2 regions of the Priestia sp. YIM B13489 genome follow, and region 2 is predicted to be linked to the other one. Evidence: riboswitches for the same ligand, from Rfam matches in the RefSeq annotation. Region 2 holds a riboswitch; the other holds the start of a gene.
What was found. A riboswitch is a leader RNA that binds a small molecule or an ion and turns the genes downstream of it on or off. The one in region 2 is predicted to bind S-adenosylmethionine.
Positions count from the first base shown of each region.

Region 1: linked by a shared signal. The riboswitch ahead of ACFX4W_RS16975 (methionine ABC transporter ATP-binding protein) and the one ahead of metK (methionine adenosyltransferase) in region 2 are both predicted to bind S-adenosylmethionine.

Region 1 covers NZ_JBHZOQ010000053.1:2,185,177-2,188,979, reverse strand. Annotated here, with positions in the region: gene ACFX4W_RS17005 (acyl-CoA dehydrogenase family protein) at 1-377, shown strand, start outside; gene ACFX4W_RS17000 (arsenate reductase family protein) at 493-849, shown strand; gene gcvH (glycine cleavage system protein GcvH) at 985-1,368, shown strand; gene ACFX4W_RS16990 (YusG family protein) at 1,448-1,693, shown strand; gene ACFX4W_RS16985 (toprim domain-containing protein) at 1,875-2,225, shown strand; gene ACFX4W_RS16980 (thioredoxin family protein) at 2,240-2,539, shown strand; SAM riboswitch class I at 2,720-2,827, shown strand; gene ACFX4W_RS16975 (methionine ABC transporter ATP-binding protein) at 2,959-3,803, shown strand, end outside.
Region 2 covers NZ_JBHZOQ010000053.1:2,001,602-2,005,404, reverse strand. Annotated here, with positions in the region: gene metK (methionine adenosyltransferase) at 1-1,168, opposite strand, end outside; SAM riboswitch class I at 1,301-1,418, opposite strand; gene pckA (phosphoenolpyruvate carboxykinase (ATP)) at 1,793-3,382, shown strand; gene ACFX4W_RS16025 (DUF2584 domain-containing protein) at 3,417-3,659, opposite strand; gene ACFX4W_RS16020 (alpha/beta hydrolase family protein) at 3,714-3,803, opposite strand, start outside.

The DNA of each region.
Region 1 (3,803 bases), 180 kb from region 2:
TGCTTTTAGGTCTAGCTGCACAGAAGTATGGGAAAGAGTTAGAGAAAGAACAAGAAATTCTCGTTAATATTTCCGATATGATTAGTAACGTATATGCAATGGAATCCACTGTTTTACGTACTGAAAAAGCGATTTCCAAAACAGGTGCAGATCAAAACAGCTTGAAGGTAAAATATACGCAAGTATTTTGCCAAGAAGCATTTAATCGAATTGAAGCAGATGCAAAGGAAACGTTAATTGGCGTTGAACAAGGTGATACGCTTAGAGTCATGCTTTCGTCTCTTCGCAAGTTAACTCGCTATACACCAATTAATGTAATTAGTGTAAAGCGCGAGATTGCAAAAACGCTTCTAGAAGTAGAGAAGTTCACAGTTTAAGGGAAAAGGAGCTCGTTTTACGAGCTCCTTTTTGTTTAAGAAGCCTCTATCTAGGTAAATGATAAAGGATGTGTTAAAATACGAAAAAAGCTTAAAATAAAGGGTGGTTGACGAAATGTCATTATTTTTTTATTCATATCCAAAGTGTGGTACGTGCCGAAAAGCCAAGAAGTGGCTGGATGATAACGGAGTAGCGTATGAAGAAATCCATATTGTAGAAAACCCGCCAACAAAAGAGCAGCTGCAATCTTATTATCAGAACAGCGGCTTAGAATTAAAAAAATTCTTTAATACAAGCGGTAAAAAATATCGCGAATTAGGACTTAAAGATAAAGTAAGCAGTGCGAGTGAAGATGAACTTCTGTCGATTCTTGCGTCAGATGGCATGTTAATTAAGCGTCCGCTGCTAACAGATGGACAAAAAGTAACGCTTGGTTTCAAAGAAGAGCAGTTTGAGGACGTGTGGAAGTAAGTTTTCAAATAGAAAATTTTTACCTTTTACGTTACACTGTTAATAGGAAGTTATTTTAGGTTGTAGAAAGTGTTCTCCACGTTGAAGGCGCTTTTTATATAAACAAATTACGATACATATTTTGGAGGGATTAAGATGAGTACACCAAAAGATTTGCGTTATTCTGAAGAGCATGAATGGGTAAAAACAGAAGGAGACGTTGTCCGCGTAGGTATTACGCATTTCGCTCAAGCTGAGCTTGGCGACATCGTATTCGTTGAACTGCCAGAAGTAGGAGCAACAGTAGAAGCTGACGAGCCGTTTGGCAGCGTTGAATCAGTAAAAACAGTTTCTGAGCTTTACGCACCAATTAGCGGTGAAGTTGTAGCAGTAAACGACAACTTAAGCGATAGCCCTGAACTTGTTAATGAATCTCCATACGAAGAAGCATGGATGATTACAATCAAACCGTCTGATGCTTCTCAAGTAGATAAGCTAATGACAGCAGAGCAATACGAAGAAATGACAAACGAAGGATAATATTCCTCCATAAATTGTCTTTATGAAAAGTTTTTGACTGGACACTCTATTAGTAAACAAGCTAAAGGAGTGTCTTTTTATGTTTGAAAAACAAAAAATGGACGTTACAGATCGCGTTACAGCTAAATTTCATGACGGCGGTATGAAATTATATGTTGATAAGCAGCCAATTGGTGAAGTTAGTTACGGAACAAGCGGCAATGAATACCGCTTTGAAGAAGGTTATTCGCAAGAAAATAATAAGTTCTATCAATATACGGATGTACAAAAACAAGGTGAAACGCAAAAATATACAGACTGCGACGAAGAAGCAGGATGGTGCTAAACAGTGGCAACTGCCACTGTTTTTCTTGTCTTATGGAAACAATATGGCCTAAGCTGCTTTTTAAAACAGTTCTTTCTTGCAAATTTCTTTTAAAAAACAGGTGAACTGTGATACATTAACGAATATTGTATAGCATAAAGAAATGATGTTACTATACAACTGACGATTATGGGTGATGAAAATGGGGCTAATTGAAATTGAAAAAGTAATTATTGTCGAAGGAAAATCAGATAAAAAGCGTATCCAAGATATCATTCGAGAACCAATTGAAATTATCTGTACAAACGGTACGATTAGTTTATCAAAGCTGGATGAAATTATTGACTGTACGTTTAACAAAGAGGTATACATACTTGTTGACTCTGATGATTCAGGGAATAAGCTAAGAAAACAATTTAAACGAGAGCTTCCGGAAGCAGAGCATCTATATATTGATAAAATGTACCGAGAGGTTGCTGCCGCCCCTAGACATCACATAGCAACAGTATTACTGAGTGCCAATATCGATGTTAATGCAGAATTTTTAACATAAAAGGAATGAGCAACATGCAAGAATGGAGCGAAAAACAGCTTGAAGATCAGTTAAAAGAAGGACAAAGAACGTTTATCTTTTTCCATACACCTTTTTGCGGGACATGTCAGCTGGCAAAAAAAATGTTAACCGTAGCAGAAGCGATGCTGCCCGGTGTGACCATCGGAATGAGCAATTTAAATTATATGCCTTCAAAAGCAGAAATATTTTCAATTGAAAGTGTACCTTGTTTGATTGAAGTGAAAAATGGCGAAATGGTAAAAAAACTCTATGCGTTTCATTCCATCGAGCACGTACTTGAAGAGCTTCGATAATCAAACGTTTGTTTAAAATGAAGAAATTGAAAGAGAGTGAACCGTTGGGGCTGTTGGAATCTTGGGATATTATCCCAAGAACAAAACCTGTTGACAGCCTATCTGACACATGCTAAAATCACACTCATGAATGTTCATAAATGAATGAATATTTCCCAAAAACAAAATAATTGTTGCGAACTCTTATCAAGAGAGGTGGAGGGACTGAGCCCTGTGAAACCCGGCAACCGTCAGACTAACTGAAATGGTGCCAATTCCTGCAAAGCTATGTGCTTTGAAAGATGAGAGAAAGGATTAAATATCGAGCCTTTCTGTCATGCGCAGAGAGGCTTTTTTGATGGGGAAAATTGTTTTACGGCTTTTTCATCCTATAGGGCAACCTAACATAATTAAGTTTTTACTAAAGAAGGTGAAGAAATATGATTACATTAACAGACGTTACAAAAATTTATCAGGCCAAAAGTGGTCAAATAACAGCTGTTGATAATGTGAATCTAACCGTTAACCAAGGTGAAATTTACGGAATTATTGGTTATAGCGGAGCGGGGAAAAGTTCTTTAATTCGCTTGCTAAACGGGTTAGAAACACCAACGACAGGAACGGTAGAAGTAGCAGGTAATGATATTGGAAAAATTAAAGGCGGAAAACTCAGAAAAGCTAGACAAGAAATTAGTATGGTATTTCAGCACTTTAATATCTTGTGGTCGCGTACGGTGCGAGAAAATATTGCTTTTCCGTTAGAAATAGCAGGGATCTCAAAAGAAAAAAGAATGAAACGAGTAGACGAGCTTATCAAGTTAGTCGGGCTTGAAGGGCGTGAAAATGCTTATCCATCACAGCTTAGCGGTGGACAAAAGCAGCGTGTTGGTATTGCTCGAGCGCTAGCCAATAACCCAAAAGTATTGCTGTGTGATGAAGCAACATCAGCGCTTGATCCTCAAACGACAGATTCCATTTTAGATCTGTTAGTAGATATTAATGAGAAGCTAGGGTTAACCATTGTATTGATTACTCATGAAATGCACGTTATTCGTAAAATTTGTCATCGGGTAGCCGTTATGGAAAATGGGGCAGTGGTAGAAGAAGGACAAGTGCTAGAAGTATTCAGAAAACCTAAGCAGCCGATTACAAAACGGTTCGTTCAACAGATTTCTGAACCAGAAGAAACGTTTGAAACAATTGAACAAGTACAGGGGTTATATCCAAGCGGGCAAATTATTCAGCTTACGTTTGTTGGCGGAAAAGCAGAGCAACCGCTCATTAC
Region 2 (3,803 bases):
CTTTGTCTGTGAACTCCCAAGGAAGCTCCACGTCCGTACGACCAAAGTGGCCGTAAGCTGCTGTTTGCTTATAAATTGGGCGACGTAAATCAAGCATTTTAATGATGCCTGCTGGACGTAGGTCAAAGTTTTTGCGTACTACGTCTACTAGTACTTCTTCAGAAACTTTTCCTGTACCGAATGTATCAATTGAAATAGATACTGGTTGTGCAACACCAATTGCATATGCTAGTTGTACTTCACATTTATCAGCAAGATCAGCTGCTACAATGTTTTTCGCAACATAACGAGCTGCATAAGCTGCTGAACGGTCTACTTTTGTTGCGTCCTTACCAGAGAATGCACCGCCGCCGTGACGAGCATATCCGCCGTAAGTATCAACAATAATTTTACGACCAGTTAAACCAGCATCTCCTTGAGGACCGCCGATTACGAAACGTCCTGTTGGGTTAATGAAATACTTTGTATTTTCATCAATTAACTCGTTTGGAACAACTGGATTAATAACATATTCTTTTAAGTTACGTTGAATTTGCTCTAACGTTACTTCTGGGTGATGCTGAGTTGAAATAACAATTGTATCGATGCGAACAGGTTTGTTGTTTTCATCATATTCAACTGTTACTTGTGTTTTACCATCCGGGCGAAGGTAAGGAAGAATTTCTTCTTTACGTACTTCTGTTAGACGGCGAGCAAGTTTATGAGCTAATGAAATTGGAAGAGGCATTAATTCTTTTGTTTCATTACATGCATAACCAAACATTAACCCTTGGTCTCCAGCTCCGATTGCTTCGATTTCTTCATCTGACATTTGACCTTCACGTGCTTCTAACGCTTGGTCTACACCAGCAGCGATATCAGCTGACTGCTCGTCGATAGATGTTAATACTGCACAAGTTTCAGCATCAAATCCGTATTTTGCACGAGTATAGCCAATTCCTTTAATTGTTTCACGAACTGTTTTAGGAATATCCACGTAAGTAGAAGTTGTAATTTCACCACTTACTAAAACTAAACCAGTTGTTACGCTTGTTTCACAAGCAACACGAGCATTTGGATCCTTTGCTAGGATAGCATCAAGAATTGAGTCAGAAATTTGGTCACAAATTTTATCGGGATGTCCCTCTGTAACAGATTCTGACGTGAACAGACGACGTTGTGTTGACATCAGTTTTCCTCCTTATAAATACGATACATTGTGATACGGTACTCATTCCCTTATTTTCATTACACGTTAAAAAATATAAAAAAACCTTTCCTTGTATCGAGGAAAGGTATCAAATTCTACATAAGCCTTTCACTCTTATCGATCAAGGTTGTGCCCTTGCATCAGGTTAGCACCTTATCGTCTACACAAAAAAATGACGATGGTTGCTGGGTTTCATAGGGCCTGTCCCTCCACCAGCTCGGGATAAGAGAGTATCCGTTCAAGGACATATAATACATGAAAAAGCGCTTCACTGTCAACAACATTCAAATGGAAATCATCTCTTTATGTTTGAATCTGTTTTAATGTAACATACTCAAATTACGAAATAGTACACCTTATTAAGAATCATCACTAAGTTTAGTTAATAAGACAGATCAAAATGAGGATTTCACTTAAAACAGCTTCACTTTTTTCGCTCCTAGCACATATACATGTGTCTAAAATAGGTATAACGTACATTTTTTTATAATACACAAACATTTTTAGTTAAATAGTATAGAATAATTAAATAAATGTGTTATACTAATTATAAATTTCAAACATTAATGAATAAATAATAGCTAAAAAAGGAAGGTAGTGCACATGAGTACTGTTGATATGTCTATCGAATTAAATGGTTTGCTTCAATTAAAAACAACAAAACACCAATTATCTGTTCCACAACTTGTTGAAAAAATTCTAGCTCGACGCGAAGGAACGCTGACTTCTACAGGTGCTGTGTCAGTCGAAACCGGAAAATATACAGGTCGCTCTCCTTTAGATAAATTTATTGTAAGCGATGCTGTGTCTTCAAAAACGGTTGAATGGGGACCTGTCAATCAGCCAATTTCTGCTCAGCGATTCGATGCGCTATACAAAAAAGTCTTAACTCACTTAAAGAAGCAGGATGAACTTTTTGTTTTTAATGGATATGCTGGAGCTGATAAAAAGTATCAGTTACCAATTCAAGTAGTTAATGAATTTGCATGGCACAACCTATTCGCTCAGCAGTTATTCATTCGCCCTTCAGCCGAACAAAAAACAAATGATGATGTGAAGCCGTTTACAATTGTAGCAGCTCCAACGTTCAAAGCTGATCCTGAAACAGACGGGACGAACTCTGAAACCTTCATTATTCTTTCGTTAGAGCGACGTATTGTGCTAATTGGAGGAACTGAATACGCTGGTGAAATGAAAAAATCTATTTTCTCAGTGATGAACTTCTTGCTTCCTCAAAACAATATTCTATCCATGCACTGTTCTGCTAACGTAGGAGAAGAAGGTGACGTTGCATTATTCTTTGGTTTATCTGGAACGGGTAAAACAACGCTTTCTGCTGATGCAAACCGTCGTTTAATCGGAGATGACGAGCACGGTTGGTCAAGCTCTGGTGTATTTAATATTGAAGGAGGATGCTACGCGAAGTGCATTCAGCTTTCCGAAGAAAAAGAACCGCAAATTTTCAATGCAATTCGCTTCGGCGCCGTACTGGAAAATGTAGTGTTAAATCAAAATACGAAAGTAGCAGATTATAATGATAATAGTTTAACAGAGAATACTCGTGCCGCTTATTCAATTGACTCTATTGATAATACAGTATTACCAAGCGTTGCTGGGCACCCTACAGCTATTGTCTTTTTAACTGCCGATGCTTTTGGCGTCTTGCCTCCAATCAGCAAGCTTACAAAAGAACAAGCGATGTACCATTTTCTGAGCGGATACACTAGTAAGTTAGCTGGAACAGAGCGCGGCGTAACATCGCCACAGGCTACTTTCTCTACATGCTTTGGTGAGCCTTTCTTACCTCTTGCTCCAACAACTTATGCAGAAATGCTAGGAAAGAAAATCGATGAACATAATGTAAATGTCTACCTTGTAAATACTGGATGGACCGGCGGTGAATACGGCGTGGGAGAACGAATGAAGTTAAGTTACACTCGAGCTATGGTTCAAGCAGCCCTTGAAGGAGAACTAGCTAATACCGAAACAGTAACAGACGCTATTTTTGGTTTATCGATTCCAACTCATGTTCCGGGCGTTCCTGATGAAGTGCTTCAGCCTTCTAAAGCATGGAACGATGCAACAGCTTATAATCAAAAGGCAACTGAGCTTGCTGCTAAATTCAAAGCTAATTTCAAGCGTTTTAACGATGTAGCATCTGACATTTCAACATTAGGCGGACCTAGGGTCTAATAAAAAACCGATCGTCTTAGAGACGATCGGTTTTTTAATTAGTCGAATGTAATTTTGTCAGTTCATATGTGACAATGGTTTTTTCCTGTTCCATTTCTACCTTACGCACAATAGCAGTTCCAATACATTCTCCAGTTTTCGTTTTGTGAATGTTTAATGGAATATCTAACGGATACAAGCGATATCCTTTTTTCTCAATTTGAAAAATGTTATCCGTTACACGCTTTTCGTTGCCTTTTGTCACAATCATTGTATTTAATTCTAGCGGCATCCCCATTTTTTCTCACTCCTCACTGTTATTCTACTTGTTTTCTCTATCGTAGCATATCTTTTATTGCGCTTTCATCCACTTCGTTAACTTCTTCACCGTTTCTCGGTTTTCTTTTGGTGGAAAAGCATGTGGAAAGTTTTCGAAATACCA